3 regions of the Bradyrhizobium algeriense genome follow, and region 3 is predicted to be linked to each of the others. Evidence: predicted binding sites of a transcription regulator. Region 3 holds the regulator's gene; each other region holds the start of a gene.
The links. Region 3 encodes LexA, which represses DNA repair genes until DNA is damaged. Its sites were predicted from a motif close to TGTTCNNNNTGTGTTCNG; they were not measured.
Positions count from the first base shown of each region.

Region 1 (6,181 bases), 110 kb from region 3:
CCTTCGCTGGCGTTGTTGAGTTTGCGGGCGATGGCCTTGTAGAGCGTGTCGATCAGGAGCGTCGACTTGCCGCCGCCGGAGACGCCGGTAACGCAGGTGAACAGCCCGAGCGGGATTTCCGCCGAGACGTTCTTTAAGTTATTGCCGCGGGCGTTGACGACCTTGATGGTGCGCCGGTGGTTCGGCGGCTTGCGCTCGGGGATCGCCACCGACATCTCGCCGGTGAGGTATTTGCCCGTCAGCGATTTCGGGTTCTTCATGATTTCGGCTGGCGTGCCCTGCGCCACGATGTGGCCGCCATGCATGCCGGCGCCGGGGCCGATATCGAGCACGTAATCCGCGAGCCGGATCGCGTCCTCGTCATGTTCGACCACGATCACGGTGTTGCCGAGGTCGCGCAGCCGCTTCAGCGTTTCCAATAGCCGCGCGTTGTCGCGCTGGTGCAGGCCGATCGAGGGCTCGTCCAGCACATAAAGCACGCCGGTCAATCCCGAACCGATCTGCGAGGCGAGGCGGATGCGCTGGCTTTCGCCGCCGGACAGCGTGCCGGAGGCGCGGGAGAGCGTGAGATAGTTCAGGCCGACGTCGAGCAGGAACGACAGCCGCTCGCGGATCTCCTTCAGCACCCGCGTGGCGATCTCGTTCTGCTGCGTGTTGAGCGCTTTCGGCACGCTCTCGAACCACTCGCCGGCGCGAAGCACCGACAATTCCGAGATTTCGCCGATATGCTTGCCGCCGATCTTGACGCACAGCGCCTCGGGCTTGAGGCGATGGCCGTTACAGCCGGCGCAGGGGATGTCGGAGAAATATTTTGCCAGCTCCTCGCGCGCCCATTCGCTCTCGGTCTCGCGGTAGCGGCGCTCGAGATTGGTGATGACGCCCTCGAACGGCTTTTTGGTATCGTAGGATCGGACGCCGTCCTCGTAGGAGAATTTTATCTCGTCGTCGCCGGAGCCGTGCAGCAATGCTGCCTGCGTCTTCTTCGGCAGGTCCTTCCACTTGGTGTCGAGCGTGAACTTGTAGAATTTGCCGAGCGCTGTCAGCGTCTGGATGTAATAGGGCGAGGACGATTTGGCCCACGGCGCGATCGCGCCCTTGCGCAGCGTCATCTCCTTGTCGGGAATGACGAGGTCCTCGTCGATATGCTGCTCGACGCCGAGGCCGCCGCAGGCGGGGCAGGCGCCGTAGGGGTTGTTGAACGAGAACAGCCGCGGCTCGATCTCGGGGATAGTGAAGCCGGAAACCGGGCAGGCGAATTTTTCCGAAAACAAAATGCGCTCAGGCCCGCTCTTGTCGTGGATCTTTGCGGTCTTCTTGTCGGACTTTTTCTCTTCCGCAGCACCCGCCGGCGCGTCGGCGTATTCGATCACAGCCAAGCCCTCGGCGAGCTTCAGCGCGGTCTCAAAACTTTCGGCGAGGCGCTGGCCGATGTCCGGGCGGACCACGATGCGGTCGACGACGACGTCGATATCGTGCGGGAATTTTTTGTCCAGGGTCGGCGCCTCCGCCAGCTCATAGAAGGTGCCGTCGATCTTGACGCGCTGAAAGCCCTTCTTGAGCCATTCGGCGAGCTCCTTCTTGTACTCGCCCTTGCGGCCGCGCACGACCGGCGCGAGCAGATAGAGGCGGGTGCCTTCGGGCAGCGCCAGCACGCGGTCGACCATCTGCGAGACGATCTGGCTTTCGATCGGCAGCCCCGTGGCGGGCGAATAGGGCACGCCGACGCGCGCCCACAGCAGGCGCATATAGTCGTAGATCTCGGTGACGGTGCCGACGGTGGAGCGCGGGTTCTTCGACGTCGTCTTCTGCTCGATCGAGATCGCGGGCGACAGGCCGTCGATCTGGTCGACATCCGGCTTCTGCATCATCTCGAGGAACTGGCGCGCATAGGCCGACAGCGATTCGACGTAGCGGCGTTGTCCCTCGGCATAGATGGTGTCGAACGCGAGCGAGGATTTGCCGGAGCCGGACAGGCCGGTGAACACCACGAGCTTGTCGCGGGGAATTTCGAGATCGACGTTCTTGAGATTGTGCTCGCGCGCACCGCGGATGGTTATCGCGCGCGATGCGGAGCCGGCGGGTGGTTGGCGCTTCGCCCTTAGCACTTCATCCATATCGGCATTTCCAGGCGCGCAGGTCGCGCGCCGAGTTGGGCGCGCATTGCCGGCTGGAAACCGGGATCAGGCGCCGATGATTGAAAGTCGGAACATAGGAAGAACGACAGAAAATATCCAGTGCCGCGCGCGAATCATCAACGGATTGTTTTCGCCGAGATATTTTTGGCAGCAGCAGTCAGTAGTGCCGCAAAAAAAAAGGCCGGCGCAAGGCCGGCCTTTTCTCAATTTCGGGAACTCAGGTGACGCGGAGATTAGTACCCGCCGAATTTGTAGTTGATGCGAGCGGTGACGATATCAACATCCTGACGGATGCGGCTCTGGGCCACCAGCGTGCCAGCCGGGAAGACGACGCCGTTGCTCACGAAGTTATAGGTCTTGTCCTGCATGAACATGTGATTGTATTCGATGCCGGCCGACCAGTTCGGGGCGAAGCCATATTCCAGGCCGACGCCGACCACGCCACCCCAACGGGTGTCATCGACGCTGTTGGCGAGCTGGACACCGGTGCCGGTCGCGAGCACGCGGTAGCGATCGGAGGTCACGGCGGCGCCGCCCTTGAGGTAGAACAGTACGTTGTTCGCGGCGTAGCCGACCTGACCGGTGAACAGTCCGAAGGCATCGACACGAGTGTCGTTGGTGAACGCCGGAAGCAGCGGGATCGCATTGCTGCCGTGGAAGTCAGCCCAGTTGCCCTGCGCTTCCACGCCGAACACCCACGAAGCAGCCTGCCAGCGGTAGCCGATCTGACCACCGACGGTGCCGCCGGTTGCGTCATGGCTGCCCTCCGAGAAAGCGATGCCGAGGCTGGTCTCGTCCCAACGGTTGCGGCTCGATCCCCAGCCGCCGTTAACGCCAGCGTAGAAGCCGCTCCAGTTGTACACCGCAACCGCCATCGCTGGTGCTTTGGTATATGGCCGTGCGGCAAGGTCTGCGGCAGTCGCGGGGGCGATTCCAAGCGCGATCAGAGCGGTGGTCGTCAACAAAACTTTCTTCACGTTTCTTCCTTTCAGCATTTCCAACGCAACTGCAGGAGTGGTCAATTTGAGGTTGCCTGCGCATATAGCGTGAAGAGATCGCAGAATGCTGTCGCCGAAAAACCACATCCGCGGCAAAAGTAGGTAATATGCAACCGTGGCGGGTATGACTATCCCGCAGTACAACCAAACAAAAAAGGCCGGCGTGAAGCCGGCCTTTTCGATTCCGTTCGTTGAAAGCGAAGATCAGTACCTCGCCGCGATGCCCGGGCCGCCGAAGCGGTAGTTGATGCGGGCGGTGACGATATCGACGTCCTGAGTGATGCGGTCGTTGCCGAGGAAGGCGCCGGTCGCGTCGACAAAGGTGTGGGTGCGGTCCTGCATGAACAGGTGATTGTACTCGACGCCGACCGACCAGTTCGGGGCGAAGCCGAATTCGATGCCCGCGCCGACCACGGCACCCCAGCGGGTGTCGTCGCCGGTGGTGGCAGCCAAGACGCCCGTGGGAACATCAAAGACGCGGAAACGATCCGCCGTAACGGCCGCACCGCCCTTGACGTAGAACAGCACGTTGTTGGCGGCGTAACCGATCTGGCCCGTGATCAGGCCGAACGCATCGATGCGCGACTCGTTACGGGCGGCGGGGAAAAGCAGGCTCACATTGCTGCCCTGGAAGTCGGCCCAGTTGCCCTGGCCTTCAACACCGAACACCCAGGTGCCGGCCTGCCAGCGATAACCGATCTGACCGCCGACGGTGCCGCCGTCTGCGTCATGGCAACCCTCGGCCCCGATGAACGCGCCGGTCACGTCGACGAAATCCCAGCACTTGCGGCTCGTACCCCAGCCGCCGTTGGCGCCGATGTAGAAGCCGCTCCAGTCGTACACGACGGCGACCGGCGCCGGCGGGGCCTTGGTGTAAGGCCGTGCCGCGAGGTCAGCCGCCGCCGCAGGGGCGGCGAACGCGATGAGGGCAACCGTACTCAAGAAAACCTTTTTCATGGGTCTATCTCCAGCTCTTCCGCTTTCCGTTGGTCCCGAAGCGTTTCGAAATGACGCGAGCATTCGCGCCGTTCGACAACCTCTATATCGCGACTCGCCCGGAAATGGTGTCGCCGGAATGCAACATGTACAAACGAAGTGTATTTACCCAAGCTAATGATTTACCTGCCATATTCACGATACCGTGCGGAACTTTCGGGTTCCATTTCGGAAGGTTTTCGGTTCCCCGTGAGTTCCCGGTAATCGCGCTTGGGTTGCATCGTGAGAACCGGGCCAGATATTAGGTGCTGGCGGGAACAAAGCTGGAACGGCTGCGGGGGCGATGCTATATGTGGATAACCGCCGGCTTGCCGAGGGATCGCTAAGTCGGCGGAGCCTGCGAGTGTATAGGGTCGTTCGAATGTCCGGAAACGGACGCAGAAGGCGGACAAGCAACAGGTCAAGAATTGAAGGCGGCCGGCACTTGGCGGGTCCGACCAGTAATTTTTGCCAGTGATTTTTTGCCGGCGATTTTTTGCCGGCGATATCGAGTGGAGAGCGGCGATGGCGGGAAGCGTGAACAAGGTGATTCTGATCGGCAACCTCGGCAAGGATCCTGAAATCCGGCGGACACAGGACGGGCGGCCGATTGCCAATCTGAGCATCGCGACGTCGGAGACATGGCGCGACAAGGGCACCGGCGAGCGTAAGGAAAAGACCGAGTGGCACCGCGTCGTGATTTTCTCCGAACCGCTTTGCAAGATTGTCGAGCAGTATCTGAAGAAGGGCGCCAAGGTTTACATCGAGGGCGCGCTGCAGACCCGCAAATGGACCGACCAGAGCGGCGTCGAGAAATACTCGACCGAAGTCGTGCTGCAGGGTTTTAACTCGACCCTGACGATGCTGGATGGCCGCAGCGGCGGCGGTGGCGGCAGTTTCGGCTCCGACGATTCAGGCGATTTCGGCTCCAGCAGTCCGGCCAGTTCCGCGCCGCGCCGGGCCGTGGCGGCCGGTGCCCGCAACAGCGACATGGACGACGACATCCCGTTCTGAATCGGGGTCTTCGCCCGGCACATTGGCTCGCAAGAAATTCTCTTGCGAGAACTGGCATCTGCGCCTGCGTTACGACTGATGCGCCGGCGCAAGAACCGGCCGCATTCCGGCTGAAAAGCCGTTTCTTGTATTGCGCCGGGGGCAGACGCGTCGCGATCCGGGCCCGCGGGCGGTTGGCCCGGCCGTTATGTTATTAATATTTACATGAGGTATTTCACTTAAGCTGATCGCTGCCTCGAACGCCAATCGGTCTTCCTCCGGGAACCACCGCCATGACCCTCGCGCCGCTGCTGGATGCCGCTCCCGCGATCCCCGTTCATGCCTTCGCGGCAATGGCCGCTTTCGCCCTTGGCCTCGTCCAGTTCGCTGCGCCGAAGGGCACGCTGCCGCATCGGACGGTCGGCTGGATCTGGGTCGGCCTGATGGCTGTCGTCGCCGCCAGCTCGTTCTGGATCCACGAGATCCGCTTGCTCGGCCCATGGAGCCCGATCCATCTGCTGTCGATCTTCACGCTGATCGTGCTGCCGATCGCGGTGTGGAGAGCCAGGCGCCATCGGATCGCCGATCATCGCCGGATCATGACGATGATTTTTGGGGGCGCGCTGGTCATTGCCGGGCTGTTCACATTCCTTCCGGGGCGGATCATGCATACGGTGGTTTTCGGCCATTAAGCCGCCGCAAAAAGCGTCGCTTGGACCCGCTGTTTGCGGTCCCGAAAAAGCTCGCTCCCGCGAGCCCCATGCAAGGCGCTTCCGATCCCCGTAAGTCCATGAAAAAACGAGCGGAAAAAGAGCCGATCCGGAGCGCTTCGGGGTGGTTATCGGACCCCCGATGCGCTATATGATTCTCGACTGAGAATTGACCGGATTTCCCCTTTGTCTGACCCTGAAGATAACACGCCCGGCGAGCCGCCGGAGCCCTCTGATATTCGTCCCGTTTCCATCCTCGACGAGATGAAACGCTCCTACCTCGATTACGCCATGAGCGTGATCGTGGCGCGGGCGTTGCCGGACGCGCGCGACGGGCTCAAGCCCGTGCATCGCCGCATCTTGTATTCGA
Region 1 covers NZ_JAZHRV010000001.1:3,286,179-3,292,359, reverse strand. The annotation lists gene uvrA (excinuclease ABC subunit UvrA) at 1-2,114, opposite strand, end outside; gene V1286_RS16225 (outer membrane protein) at 2,369-3,112, opposite strand; gene V1286_RS16220 (outer membrane protein) at 3,338-4,090, opposite strand; gene V1286_RS16215 (single-stranded DNA-binding protein) at 4,634-5,122, shown strand; gene V1286_RS16210 (DUF2306 domain-containing protein) at 5,395-5,793, shown strand; gene gyrA (DNA gyrase subunit A) at 5,998-6,181, shown strand, end outside.
Region 1: uvrA (excinuclease ABC subunit UvrA) is a predicted target of LexA. The motif match lies at 2,203-2,220, and genes of this name have one in related genera.

Region 2 (6,181 bases), 1.5 Mb from region 3:
GGGCGAATATGCCGGGCTGCTCGCGATCCGCGCCTATCATGTCGCGCGCGGCGAGCCGCACCGCAAGGTGTGCCTGATCCCCTCCTCTGCACACGGCACCAACCCTGCCTCCGCACATATGGTCGGCATGGAGGTGGTGGTGACCGCGTGCGACGCGCGCGGCGACGTCGACGTCGACGACCTCCGCGCCAAGGCGGAGAAGCATTCCAAAAATCTCGCCGCCGTGATGATCACCTATCCCTCGACGCATGGCGTGTTCGAGGAGCATATCCGCGATATCTGCGAGATCGTTCACGGCCACGGCGGCCAGGTCTATCTCGACGGCGCCAACATGAACGCGCAGGTCGGTCTCTCGCGCCCCGGCGATTACGGCGCCGACGTCTCGCATCTCAACCTGCACAAGACCTTCTGCATCCCGCATGGCGGCGGCGGCCCCGGCATGGGCCCGATCGGCGTGAAGGCGCACCTTGCGCCGTATCTGCCCGGCCATCCCGCCACCGACGGCGCGGTGGCGGCTTCCGTAGGACCGGTGTCGGCGGCGCCGGCAGGCTCAGCGTCGATCCTGACCATCTCCTACATCTACATTTTGTTGATGGGCGGCGAAGGCCTCACGCGCGCCACCGAGATCGCAATCCTGAACGCCAACTACATCGCAAGCCGGCTCGATCCGCATTTCCCGGTGCTCTACAAGAATGCCAAGGGTCGCGTCGCGCATGAATGCATCGTCGATCCGCGCCCGCTCAAGACCACGAGCGGTGTCACCGTCGACGACATCGCCAAACGCCTGATCGACTACGGCTTCCATGCGCCCACCATGAGTTTTCCGGTGCCGGGCACGCTGATGATCGAGCCGACCGAATCGGAATCCAAGGCGGAGCTGGATCGTTTTTGCGATGCCATGATCGCGATCCGAAGCGAGATCACGGAGATCGAGGCTGGCCGCTGGAAGGTCGAAGCCTCGCCGCTGCGCCATGCCCCGCACACCGTGCACGACATCGCCGATGATGCATGGAGCCGCGCCTATAGCCGAGCCAAGGGTTGTTTCCCCGACGGCGTCTCGCGCACGGACAAATATTGGAGCCCGGTCGGCCGCGTCGACAACGTCTATGGCGACCGCAACCTGGTGTGTTCGTGCCCGCCGGTGGCGGACTACGCGCAGGCCGCGGAGTGATGCTCTTGTAGGATGGGTAGCGCGAAGCGAAACCCATCATGGTCATCACCGCGGGTGCGCCACGATGATGGGTTTCGCTGCGCTCTACCCATCCTACGGCCACGCCGCTACGGCACGAGCAATACAGGGTCCCAGCGCCACAGCCGGTCGTTGGTCAGGTGCGTGCCGCCCCACCAGCGATCGATCGGGTTATGCTGGCTGAAATCTTCGTTGCCGGCCAAAATTGCCTTGCCGAGCGCGGTGAGCGATAGCCGGCTTTCCTTATATCGCTCGTATCGCTCATGCTCATCGTGCATCTCCAGCGTGAACGGCCATTCCGCGAGGCCTGACACGGCCGGCACCGGGGCCAGCGCAAGCCTTTCCAGGAGAGCACCAGCTTCCCAATAGCCGAACACGCGGCGCTGAAAGCGCTGCTTGAAATGAGGAAATACCTCGAACGGATGCACGTAACCGGCCGCGATCAATTCCAGAATTCGCAGTTCGGACGCGCCAAGCCCGGTTGCGCGACCGGGAAGCTCATCGAGCATTTCCAGAACGCATCGCCGAAGCTGCGGCAAGATGCTCAGATCCTTGCTCAGCAGGTTGAACCACGCGCGTGGCGTGGGTGCCCGGAAGGCCTGCCACGCAAGGCTTGCGATCTCGATATGATGGTCGTTGATCGCAACACCCGGAAACCTCAATTCGGCGAGACGCGCCGGTTCTGTCTCGCCGAGAGAGGCATCCAAATGTCGCAAGATAATGTTTAATGTTTTCGCCTGTGGGCCGAGATAATTCAGCAGCCAGATCAGGACTAGTTGGGCATTCGGCTCGGTTTCCATCCAGAGCTCGACCGTTTCGCAACGTTCGCAAGCCTCGATCAACCCGAGATCCTTGAAGCCGGATTTCTGACGGCGCTGCCGGGGCAAAGAATAGAGCCAATGCGAGTCCGGCCCTTGCGTTGTCCTTGCCTCCAAAAATGCTGCAAGCTCCGCATCGGAACGCGGCGCCCCCCAAACCATCCGAAGCTCGATGGCGACAGCCAGATCGGCAAGACCGGCCGTTACAACGCAGCCCGCACTTGAGGAATCTGACGTCAGGATCAAACGCGTCACGGTACGCCTCGTTCAGACTGCCTGCAGAAGGGCTTGGTCAGCGCCGGATTCCAGCGCCACAGATTATCGTTGGTCAAATGCGTGCCGCCCCACCAGCGGTCGATTGGATTGTGCCGGCTGAAGTCTTCCTTGTGGGCGACAACAGCCTTGCCGAACTCGGTAAGCGACAGGCGGCTGCGTAAGTAGGCCTCATGGCGATCCCTGAGGTTTTCCCGCAAAAGTGTGCGCAGCCCCTCGTCAAGGCCCGCCACGGCCGGTTTGCGCCCGAACGCCAGCCCATCGAGCAAATAGCCGCATTCCCATTCGCCGAAGATGCGCGTGCCGCGGATAGTCCGCAGATGAAACAGCGGATTGGTATTCGCAAATCCCCACGCCAACATCTCCAGTATCCGCATTTCAGTTGCGCCGAGCCCGGTCACGCCGGAGGGCAGCTCTTCGAGCAGTTCGACCATGGCCGGTCTTAGCAGCGGCAAGGCGCTCAGATTGCTGGAAAGCAGATCGAAGCAGGCTTCGGGCGTCGGCGAACAATACGCCTGCCAGCTCCGGCTTGCCGTGTTCAATTCCGCCTCCGTAACGGACAAATCGAACACCTCAAGCCTGCGAAACTCCTCCGCGCGCACGCCAAGCAAATCAAAGTCAACAAGGCGAAAAACCAGCTTCGCTGCAATCTCCGGATGAGACTGGAAGTAATCGAGCAGCCAGACCAGTTGCAACTGGTCGTTAGGATGCGGGTCGAACCACAGTTCGATCGTGTCGTAGGCCTCGCAGAATTCGACAAGGCTGAGGTCTTGTCTTTCCTCGTCGTCGGCAGGCCCCCGGCGGCCATAGTCCGACCAGTGATCCCCCGAACGCTGTTCCTCCGAACGCGTTCCGAGATAGGACGAAAGCTCGTCCGGGGACGGCAACTGCCCCCACGCGAAGCGATAGCAAAAGTGGATGACAAATTCGGCAAGGCCCGAACCAAGAAGACCAAATCCGGACGAACTGGTTAGGATCAGACGCCTCATGAGCCAATCACCTGCGCACGCAGAATTACCAAACAAAACGGGCGCTGAAGACGTCGGCAACTCAACGTCCGCAGCACCCGTCTGTCGCGTTTCAAACCTTATCGGCCTGAAGCGTCGGAAACTTACTCTTCCGCCGGCTCTTCGCCGTCGGCGTCGCGCTCAGCGGGACCGGCGAGGATCTGCTCGGCGATCAGGCCGGAGTTCTGGCGGATCGCCATCTCGATCTTGGCGACCATGTCGGGATTGGCCTTGAGGAAGGTTTTCGAGTTCTCGCGTCCCTGGCCCAGCCGCTGGCTGTCATAGGAGAACCAGGCGCCGGACTTTTCTACGATGCCGGCCTTGACGCCGAGATCGAGAATTTCGCCCATCTTGGAGACGCCCTCGCCATACATGATGTCGAACTCGACCTGCTTGAAGGGCGGCGCCAGCTTGTTCTTCACCACCTTGACGCGGGTGGTGTTGCCGACCACTTCGTCGCGCTCCTTGATCGCGCCGATGCGGCGGATGTCGAGGCGGACGGAGGCGTAAAATTTCAGCGCATTGCCGCCGGTGGTGGTTTCCGGCGAGCCGTACATCACCCCGATCTTCATGCGGATCTGGTTGATGAAGATCACCATGGTGTTGGACTTGTTGATCGAGGCGGTGAGCTTGCGCAGCGCCTGGCTCATCAGCCGCGCCTGCAACCCCGGCAGCGCGTCGCCCATCTCGCCCTCGAGTTCGGCCTTCGGCACCAGCGCCGCCACCGAATCCACCACCAGCACGTCAACCGCGCCGGAGCGCACCAGCGTGTCGCAGATTTCCAGCGCCTGCTCGCCGGTATCGGGCTGCGAGATCAAGAGCTCGTCGATGTTGACGCCGAGCTTGCGCGCATAGACCGGATCGAGCGCGTGTTCGGCGTCGATGAAGGCGCAGATGCCGCCCTTCTTCTGCCCTTCCGCCACCGTGTGCAGCGCCAGCGTGGTCTTGCCTGAAGATTCCGGCCCGTAGATCTCGACCACGCGCCCCTTTGGCAACCCGCCTACGCCGAGCGCGATATCGAGCCCGAGCGAGCCCGATGAAATGGTCTCGATATCCATCGAGCGGTCGTTCTTGCCCAGCTTCATCACCGAGCCCTTGCCGAACTGGCGCTCGATCTGGGAGAGCGCGGCAGACAGGGCCTTGGTCTTATCCATGGAGGATCCTTCAACGATACGCAGGGCAGTGGCGGACATAATACGTGCTCCTTATGGCGGGGATTCGCGAGCGGGACAAACGGGCGATGGAAGGTTTTAGGATTCGATTTCTGGATTCGTTGGCGTATAGGAATTTCGTACCACGTTTGTTCTATGTTCGCAATATGTTCTTTTCCCGGAGATGGCAATGGCCTGTTTCAACCGCTGGTGGCCGGTTTTGAAGTTAACAGTGGCCTAATTTGATTTTGAGCTTAGCCTTCACTGCCTCACAGCAAGATAGAGGCAACGCCCGTGAAGTCTCTCCATTGCAGGTTCAGCAATCTGTATGGCTTTCGCAGCTTCGAATGGAGCCGCTCTGGCGGAGTCGCAGGGATATCAATGCCGCTCCGCCGTCCGCGCGGAAATGAAGGGGCCTGATTGCCGGATGGCGCTCCCGCTTAGCCCGACCAGTCACTGCAATATACCTGCTAACGCCGAGGTCGAAGTTATGGACAATAAAATCAATGAGTGCGTCAAGCGGGGACAAGCAAAAACTAGATCATGATGGAGGTCTAGAGGCCGCCAACTGAGGCGGCCTTTTTCGTTCAGGCCTGTCTTTGCGAGCGGGCCTATTTCAGCCGGTACCTTGGACACGTGAAATTTGGCCCCTGGTGCCCCAAGCAAACTTGCCAGCTTCCCAACTTTCATAATTCCGTAATTTTACGGGCAGCGGACCTTCCCGCGGTCCGCGGGCTTAAGTATCATCGAGCCTTGGGGTCAATCGACGGGGTGCGTAAATGACGGGACACACTCAATTGGCAATAACACCACGCGACCGTTTTCTTGAGACGGCGCAAAAGGAACTGGCCGCCTTCGAGCAGCGCGAGCGTGAATTTTCCAGGAAGGAACGGCAGGAGCGGGCAGCAGAATTACAAATTCCCGTCTACAAGGGCGGACTTCACAGTTAGGCAGGGCCTGTAACAAGACTGTCATCGATCGCTAATAGCCGTAGCGGACCATCCTTCGAGATGGATCATCAAAATGGTTAGACTAATAAAGCCGCCCAACAGGGCGGCTTATTTTTTGATGTTTTTCCAGCCGCACGGCTCCAGCTACGTAACCATACGGAAGTGACCCGGCGCGCAGGGCTCGGCATATTTCCGCGGATGGGCCGACACGATGCCGAAATCGGCAGCTCGGCTCGGAACGCCCGCCCTTCAAGGCCCGGCGCGAACATGGCGAGCGCTCCATATCCCCGCCGTCTTGAGTCCATTTTTGTACTTTTCCGCCGGAACGGATTCCGCCGCAGTGCGTAATCGCATCAGGAGCGACGACGGGTAGTTTAACGGGGAACCAGAATTGTGCCGGGTAAAAAATATCTAACGGAACAAGCGGCAACCTTTTTGAAATTTGCAATGGCCACCACGGATCCGGACGTCGCCGCGGGCTTTCTCGACAAGGCCGCCGACCTTTCGGCCAGGAGTGAAGAGGCGCCGGACGCCAGCCCCCGGCCGCCTGACGTAGAGCAGCCGGAAAGCTAGCTCTCGCGATGAGGCCGCCGAACCGGCGGTCTCATCGTTTATTGGTCGATCTGCAAATCATGCCTTGCGACGTCTCATGCCTTGGACGCCCCTTCGGTGGCCCTTGGGCGACATCGCTTACAATTTTAGGCGTGCTTGCAGTTTCATTTGAACCGGCCGTCAAGACGCGCACGCTATGCCTTGCTGCATGCACATACAGGTTGCCTTCACCCCCGCCCCC
Region 2 covers NZ_JAZHRV010000001.1:1,869,864-1,876,044, reverse strand. The annotation lists gene gcvP (aminomethyl-transferring glycine dehydrogenase) at 1-1,171, shown strand, start outside; gene V1286_RS09050 (hypothetical protein) at 1,279-2,262, opposite strand; gene V1286_RS09045 (hypothetical protein) at 2,259-3,329, opposite strand; gene recA (recombinase RecA) at 3,392-4,480, opposite strand; gene V1286_RS09035 (hypothetical protein) at 5,218-5,388, shown strand; gene V1286_RS09030 (hypothetical protein) at 5,782-5,961, shown strand.
Region 2: recA (recombinase RecA) is a predicted target of LexA. The motif match lies at 4,596-4,613, and genes of this name have one in related genera.

Region 3 (6,181 bases):
AGCCCGAGGCGCTGGCGGACGATTGCGAGCGCGCGGCGCTCATTGTGACGCTGCGGCAGGTGCCCGCTTCATGCGCGGCTTCGGTCATCGATGCCGACCGGCTGCGGCGGCAGGGCGCGATGGCGTTGCGGCGAGGCCGTGAGGGATTTGTCGTCGAGGCGGCAAAACCCAGGGGGATCGATCGCCCGTGGTCGCCGGCCATCGCCGACGAGAGCGAGGCAGACGCCACCGTGCTTGCGCCACGCGTCGTGCCGCGCGCGGTCGACGCCACGCCGGCCGAGGCCGACCTTCAGGCGGAGGAGTAGAGCTCCAGCGAAAGCCTGCCCCGGACTTGATCCGGGGAGGAGACCGGTTCGCGTCAAGAAAACGCGTCAAATCAAAAAATCTAACCCCAGGGCTCTAGATGAATTTCAGTGCTCGTCGAGCGGGGGACTTGAGGGAGTGGCCGGTATTTCGAATGCGCCGAGGTGGAATTCCTCCGGCGCGTCGGGGGTCGACGGCAGGTTGACCAGCGTGAACGACGCCTCGGGGAATTGCCGCCAGATCGCGAGATCTTCGGCCGTGATAGTCAGCCAGCCGTACCGGAACATGTACCGTCCGGGCTCCGTGACGCGACCGGCTTTTTGCCATGTAACCTTGTTGACCACCGACTGCCCCTCGGCGCCCAGTTTCTCACAAAACCATATCACCACGATCCGCCGGCCTGAAACCGGCGGATCGCATGTGCGTCGTTTATCCGGTCACGATGGATCCGGCCCGAGGCGCCTCCGTCACCGCTTCCTTTGCCTTCGCCGACCGTTCGCCCTCGGTCACCGGCAATTGCAGCACGGTCGCGCGCTGGCCTTCGCAAAGCTGCGTCACCAGCACATGGCTTCCGTCAGGAAATTCGATCGCGTCATGATGGCGATCGGACACTTCGGGTTCAATCTGGTTGAACTTGCCGACCCGCCAGTCGGTGGTTCGCGTCCAGATCCATCGGTTGTCGTATCTGACGTCCTCGGTGAACGCCAGTTCGGTGCCGGGAAGCATGCAGACCGCCACTGCGGGCTCGCGTTCCGACGCAAAGCCGCGGGTCGATGTACCGCGGAATGTGGTGGTGATCAGCGTCTCGCCGACCTGGGCCGGTCGCGTTGCCACAGCATGCAGGCTATAGTCACACATCGGATGGCTCCCTCATTTGAGATAGCTGACCCGTGTCTTGAAGGAGGCACAGGCCTCTATCAGAGTAGACTTGGCGCAGAGCCTTTTCTTGTTTCTGGGCATTTCTGCGACGGACGCACTGCGCTTAAATCACAAACGCGATAACGCAGGTTAGTTCCCCACGCCCCACAAAAAACCTCGGCCGAAGGCCGGGGCCGTCGCAGTCCTGTCGGTAACCCGACCATTCAATACTTCCGGTACAGACCGATCAGCTTGCCCTGAATCCGGACCCGGTTCGGCGGCAGGATGCGCACTTCATAGGCAGCGTTGGCGGGCTCCAGCGCGATCGAGGCGCCACGGCGGCGGAAGCGTTTTAGCGTGGCTTCCTCCTCGTCGATCAGCGCCACCACGATGTCGCCGGTGTCGGCGGTTTCGTTGCGCTGGATCAGTGCCATGTCGCCGTCGAGAATGCCGGCGTCCACCATGGAATCGCCGCGCACTTCGAGCGCGTAATGCTCGCCGGAGCCGAGCATGTCGGGCGGCACGCTGATGGTGTGGCTGCGGGTCTGCAGCGCCTCGATCGGCGTACCGGCGGCGATCCGGCCCATCACGGGCACGGCGACCGGGCGGTTGCCGTCGTCCTCGCTGGCCGGCGCGCTTACGGGGCGTTTGCCGAGCGTGCCTTCGATGACGCTCGGCGTGAAGCCGCGGCGGCCGTTGCCGGCGGCAGCCAGCTCCGGCAGCTTGATGACTTCGATGGCGCGGGCGCGGTTGGGCAGGCGGCGGATGAAGCCGCGCTCCTCCAGCGCCGTAATGAGGCGGTGAATTCCGGATTTCGAGCGCAGATCGAGCGCATCCTTCATCTCGTCGAAGGAGGGCGGTACGCCGGCTTCCTTCAGCCGTTCATTGATGAAACGCAGAAGTTCATACTGTTTGCGCGTAAGCATCGCGAGCATTCCCCCGGTTGGTACAGTCTTTCGGTCCCGAATCTCCAGGGTCCATCGCGGGAGTCCCCAAAACTCCCAACCATAGACACTAGCAGTCGAAACAAATCATGAACGGACACTATATGTTCGATATGTGTTCCGCAACCACTTAATTTCAGGTGAACGCATTGCGGCTTCGGCTGAAGACACCCTCAAAGGCGCCGTTCAGGCGTCATTCCGGCAGCCGGAGCAGCTCGCAACGCGAACCCTTCGCGGCAGCCGGCGCGAACGGCGGACGTATCACAAGTGCCCGTGCCGCAGCGAGATTCCCCAATAGCGATGAGTCCTGGTGACTGACCGGCACCGCGATCAGCGTGCCGTCTTCGCGCGCTTCGAGGCGGGCCCGAAGATAGTCTTCACGCTGGTCGTTGGCAGCGAGATCGTGGCCCAGCAGGGCGCTTTCGCGCCGATGATGGACGGCGTCGCGGCCCGATAATGCACGAATCAACGGCACCAGAAACAGGAAGCCGCAGACATAGGAGGAGACGGGATTGCCGGGCAGGCCGATCACCCGCATCGTGCCCAGCCTGCCGTGCATCATCGGCTTGCCCGGCCGCATCGCGATGCGCCAGAACATCATGGCCGTCCCCTCGGCCTCCAGCGACCGCTTGACGAGGTCGTGGTCGCCGACCGAGGCGCCGCCCATGGTGATCAGGATATCCGCGTTTGCCTCGCGCGCACGGCGGATGCCTTGCGCGGTGGCATCGACCGTATCGGCGGCGATCCCGAGATCGACGACCTCGGCGCCCGCCGCCCGCGCCAGTGCTCGGATCCCGTAGCCGTTGGAATAGACGATCTGGCCTGGGCCGGGGGTAGCGCCCGGCATCACCAGCTCGTCGCCGGTGGCGAGCACTGCGACTTTCGGGCGGCGGTGCACCGCAAGCTCCGGATAGTTCATGCCGGCGGCGAGTGACAAATCGCGGTCGGTGAGGCGGCGCCCGCGCGTGAGCAGCACATCGCCCTCACGGAAATCGACGCCGGCGGGGCGGATATGCCGCCCTCGAACGGCGGCTTCGGTGATGGCGATGTGATCGCCGTCGATGGCCGTGTCTTCCTGGATGATGACGGCATCAGCGCCGTCAGGGATCACGCCGCCGGTGAAGATCCTCATCGCTTCGCCTTGGCCTACCTTCCGCTCGAACGGGCGGCCGGCGGCGACCTCGCCGATCACCTTCAGCCGCACCGAAAGATCGGCGGCATCGGCCGCGCGCACCGCATAGCCGTCCATCGCCGACATCGCCTGCGGCGGCTGCGTGCGCCGTGCCGCGACGTCGCGCGCCAGCACGCGATGCCAGGCATCGTCGAGCGCGACCATCTCTTCGGGCAACGGTTCGGCGCCGGCAAGGATTGCGGCAAGCGCATCGGCGACAGGCATCAAGGCCACGGGCAGACCTCCAGCAGCATGATCCGGAAAAGTGGACACCGGTTTTCCGAATAGATCACGCTCAAATCAAAGGGATAGAGCGGGATGACGGTTCAAAGAAACGTCATGCCGCTCTAGATCTCAAGTGCGGTCAGCGCCCTTGCCACGTCATCCGTCGATGTCACGTGGATGGCACAAAGGCCGCGCGCCCGCGCACCTTCGATATTGGCGGCCGAGTCGTCGAAGAACAGGATCCGCGACGCCGGCACACCGATCGCTTTTACCACATGATCATAGGCTTCCGCGTCGGGTTTGCGCAAACCGATGCTCGATGACAGGAATATCTCGCGGAAATGGCTGAGCACGTCGCCATAGGCCTGCGAGAAATGCGCGACATGGGCCGGATTGGTGTTGGAAAAAGCATAAAGCGGCAGGCGTTGTGCTGCGCCGGCCAGCAGCGGCGCAATTCCCGGCATCTCGCCGGTGAAGATCGCGTTCCAGCCTTCCAGGAACTGCGCGTCGGTGAGGCCGATGCCGAGCGACTGGCGCAGGCTCGCAAAGAACGCCGCGTCGTCGATCCGGCCGATCTCGTGATGCTTGAAACTGTCGTTGACGACAAAGCGCCTGGCGAGGTCGGCGGGCTCGCAGCCCGCGTGCCCTGCCCATTTCGCCATCACCTGATCGAAGCTGATGTCGAGCACGACACGGCCGAGGTCGAACAGCAACACGTCGACGGAGGAGGGCGCTGGCGGCAAATTCATGGCCATCGTTTACAAAACTGGTCAGCCATGGGCAACGGGCTGGACTGAATTCGGCCCGATCCGGCGTTTAAGCCGGTGCCGGAGCTGTGCTAAGCCTTGGCGCGAAAAAGGGAGTGCTGGTGGCATGAAAATCCTGGGCAGAATTTTGGGCGCTACATGTGTGATCGCCGCGCTGACCGGGCCCGTCTGGGCTCAGAATCCTATTCCCAGATACGGTGAGACCGACAAGGAAAAGTCGGCAACCGAAAAAGCGGCCGAAAGGGACGCCGAAAGGGCCTACAAGCGCTCGCTCGGCAATATCCCGGAGCAGAAGAGCACCGACCCCTGGGGAACCATGCGCAGCGACAGCGCGCCGCCGAAAGCGGCGGCCAAAGATACTGCCAAGGCGTCGCCGGCCAAGCCGAAAGCCAAATCTGCCGACGGCGCCGCAAAGTAGAAGACACTTCCCGGCGCCGGCACTTCCAGGTGCGATGCCGGGACAATGATGTCCGGGTGCGAGGAAACGACGGATGACGGAAACGCTGCTGTTTTCCCCGATGACGATCCGCGGCGTTACGCTGAAGAATCGCATCGTGGTGCCGCCGATGCATCAATATTCGGCCCAGAAGGGTTTTCCGACCGACTGGCACCTGATGAACGCGGGCAAATTCGCCGCCGGCGGCGCCGGCCTCGTGGTCGTGGAATCGACCAAGGTCGAGCGGCGCGGCTGTGGCACGGTCGGCGATCTCGGCATCTGGGACGACGGCTTTGTCGAACCGCTCGGCCGCCTCGCCAAATTCATCAGGCAGCAGAATTCGGTCGCCGGCATTCAGCTCGGCCATTCCGGCCGCAAGGCGCGCGCGACCCGGCCCTGGGAGGGCGATCGCCCGCTGCAGCGGACGCCCGAAATCGAGGATTGGGACGCCTGGCAGCCGGTGGCGCCGAGCGCCATCGCCCATAGCGAGAAATGGCCGGTGCCGAAGGCGCTGGCTCGGGGCGAGGTGAAAGACCTGGTGCAGGCCTGGGGCAGTGCTGCGTGGCGCGCGCACGAAGCGGGTTTTGACGTGCTGGAGCTGCACGGCGCGCACGGCTATCTCGTGCATCAGTTCCTGTCGGAGCGGTCGAACCAGCGCAGCGACGAATATGGCGGCTCCGAAGCCAATCGCATGCGTTTCATCACCGAAATCACTGAAGCGGTGCGTACGCATTGGCCGGACCACAAGCCGCTGTTCGTCCGCCTCTCGGTCGAGGACAATGCCGGATGGGGACCGGAGCAGAGCGCGCGGCTGGCAAAGATCCTCAAGGTGAAAGGCGTCGACGTCATCGACTGCTCGTCCGGCGGCATCACCGAGATGGCGCCGATCCTGGGCAAGGAAATCAAATACAGCTACCAAGTGCCGCTGTCTGAATATGTGAAACGCCATGCCGACATCATGACGATGGCGGTCGGCCTCATCATCCACGGCGACCAGGCCGAGCAGATCCTGCGCGAGCGCCAGGCTGATCTGATCGCGGTGGGGCGGGAAATCCTCAACAATCCCAATTGGCCGATGGACGCCGCGCTCAAGCTCGGCGTCGAGGGCCCATTCCGCAACGTTCCGCCGCAATTCGGCTACTGGCTGGGCACCCGCGCCAAGCGCGGTTTTGGAACCCGGCCCTCCACCCTGGCAAAACGGGCTGCAGGAAGCCGATTAGGCGACCGAATCCGTAGCCCGCAGGGGGCCACCGGGTCGCGCGAATGCGCGCCCGACGACGAGCGCAATTGCGCTCGCGCAGTGATGACAGGATTCGCGATATGCGGGTATTGGGGGAAGTAAGAGAATCCCGGATGTCGGTAGATTAAACTTGGCTACGCGCCGATCCGCTTCTCGAAGAACACACTGCTCGCAATGGATTGCGGTGCCATCATTGCGTAGGCGCCGAACGCCGGACACTCCCGGAACCCCATTCGC
Region 3 covers NZ_JAZHRV010000001.1:3,392,815-3,398,995, reverse strand. The annotation lists gene V1286_RS16755 (ComEC/Rec2 family competence protein) at 1-305, shown strand, start outside; gene V1286_RS16750 (hypothetical protein) at 411-647, opposite strand; gene V1286_RS16745 (hypothetical protein) at 733-1,161, opposite strand; gene lexA (transcriptional repressor LexA) at 1,386-2,087, opposite strand; gene V1286_RS16735 (molybdopterin molybdotransferase MoeA) at 2,299-3,510, opposite strand; gene V1286_RS16730 (HAD family hydrolase) at 3,624-4,250, opposite strand; gene V1286_RS16725 (hypothetical protein) at 4,249-4,686, shown strand; gene V1286_RS16720 (NADH:flavin oxidoreductase/NADH oxidase) at 4,760-6,046, shown strand; gene V1286_RS16715 (GNAT family N-acetyltransferase) at 6,079-6,181, opposite strand, start outside.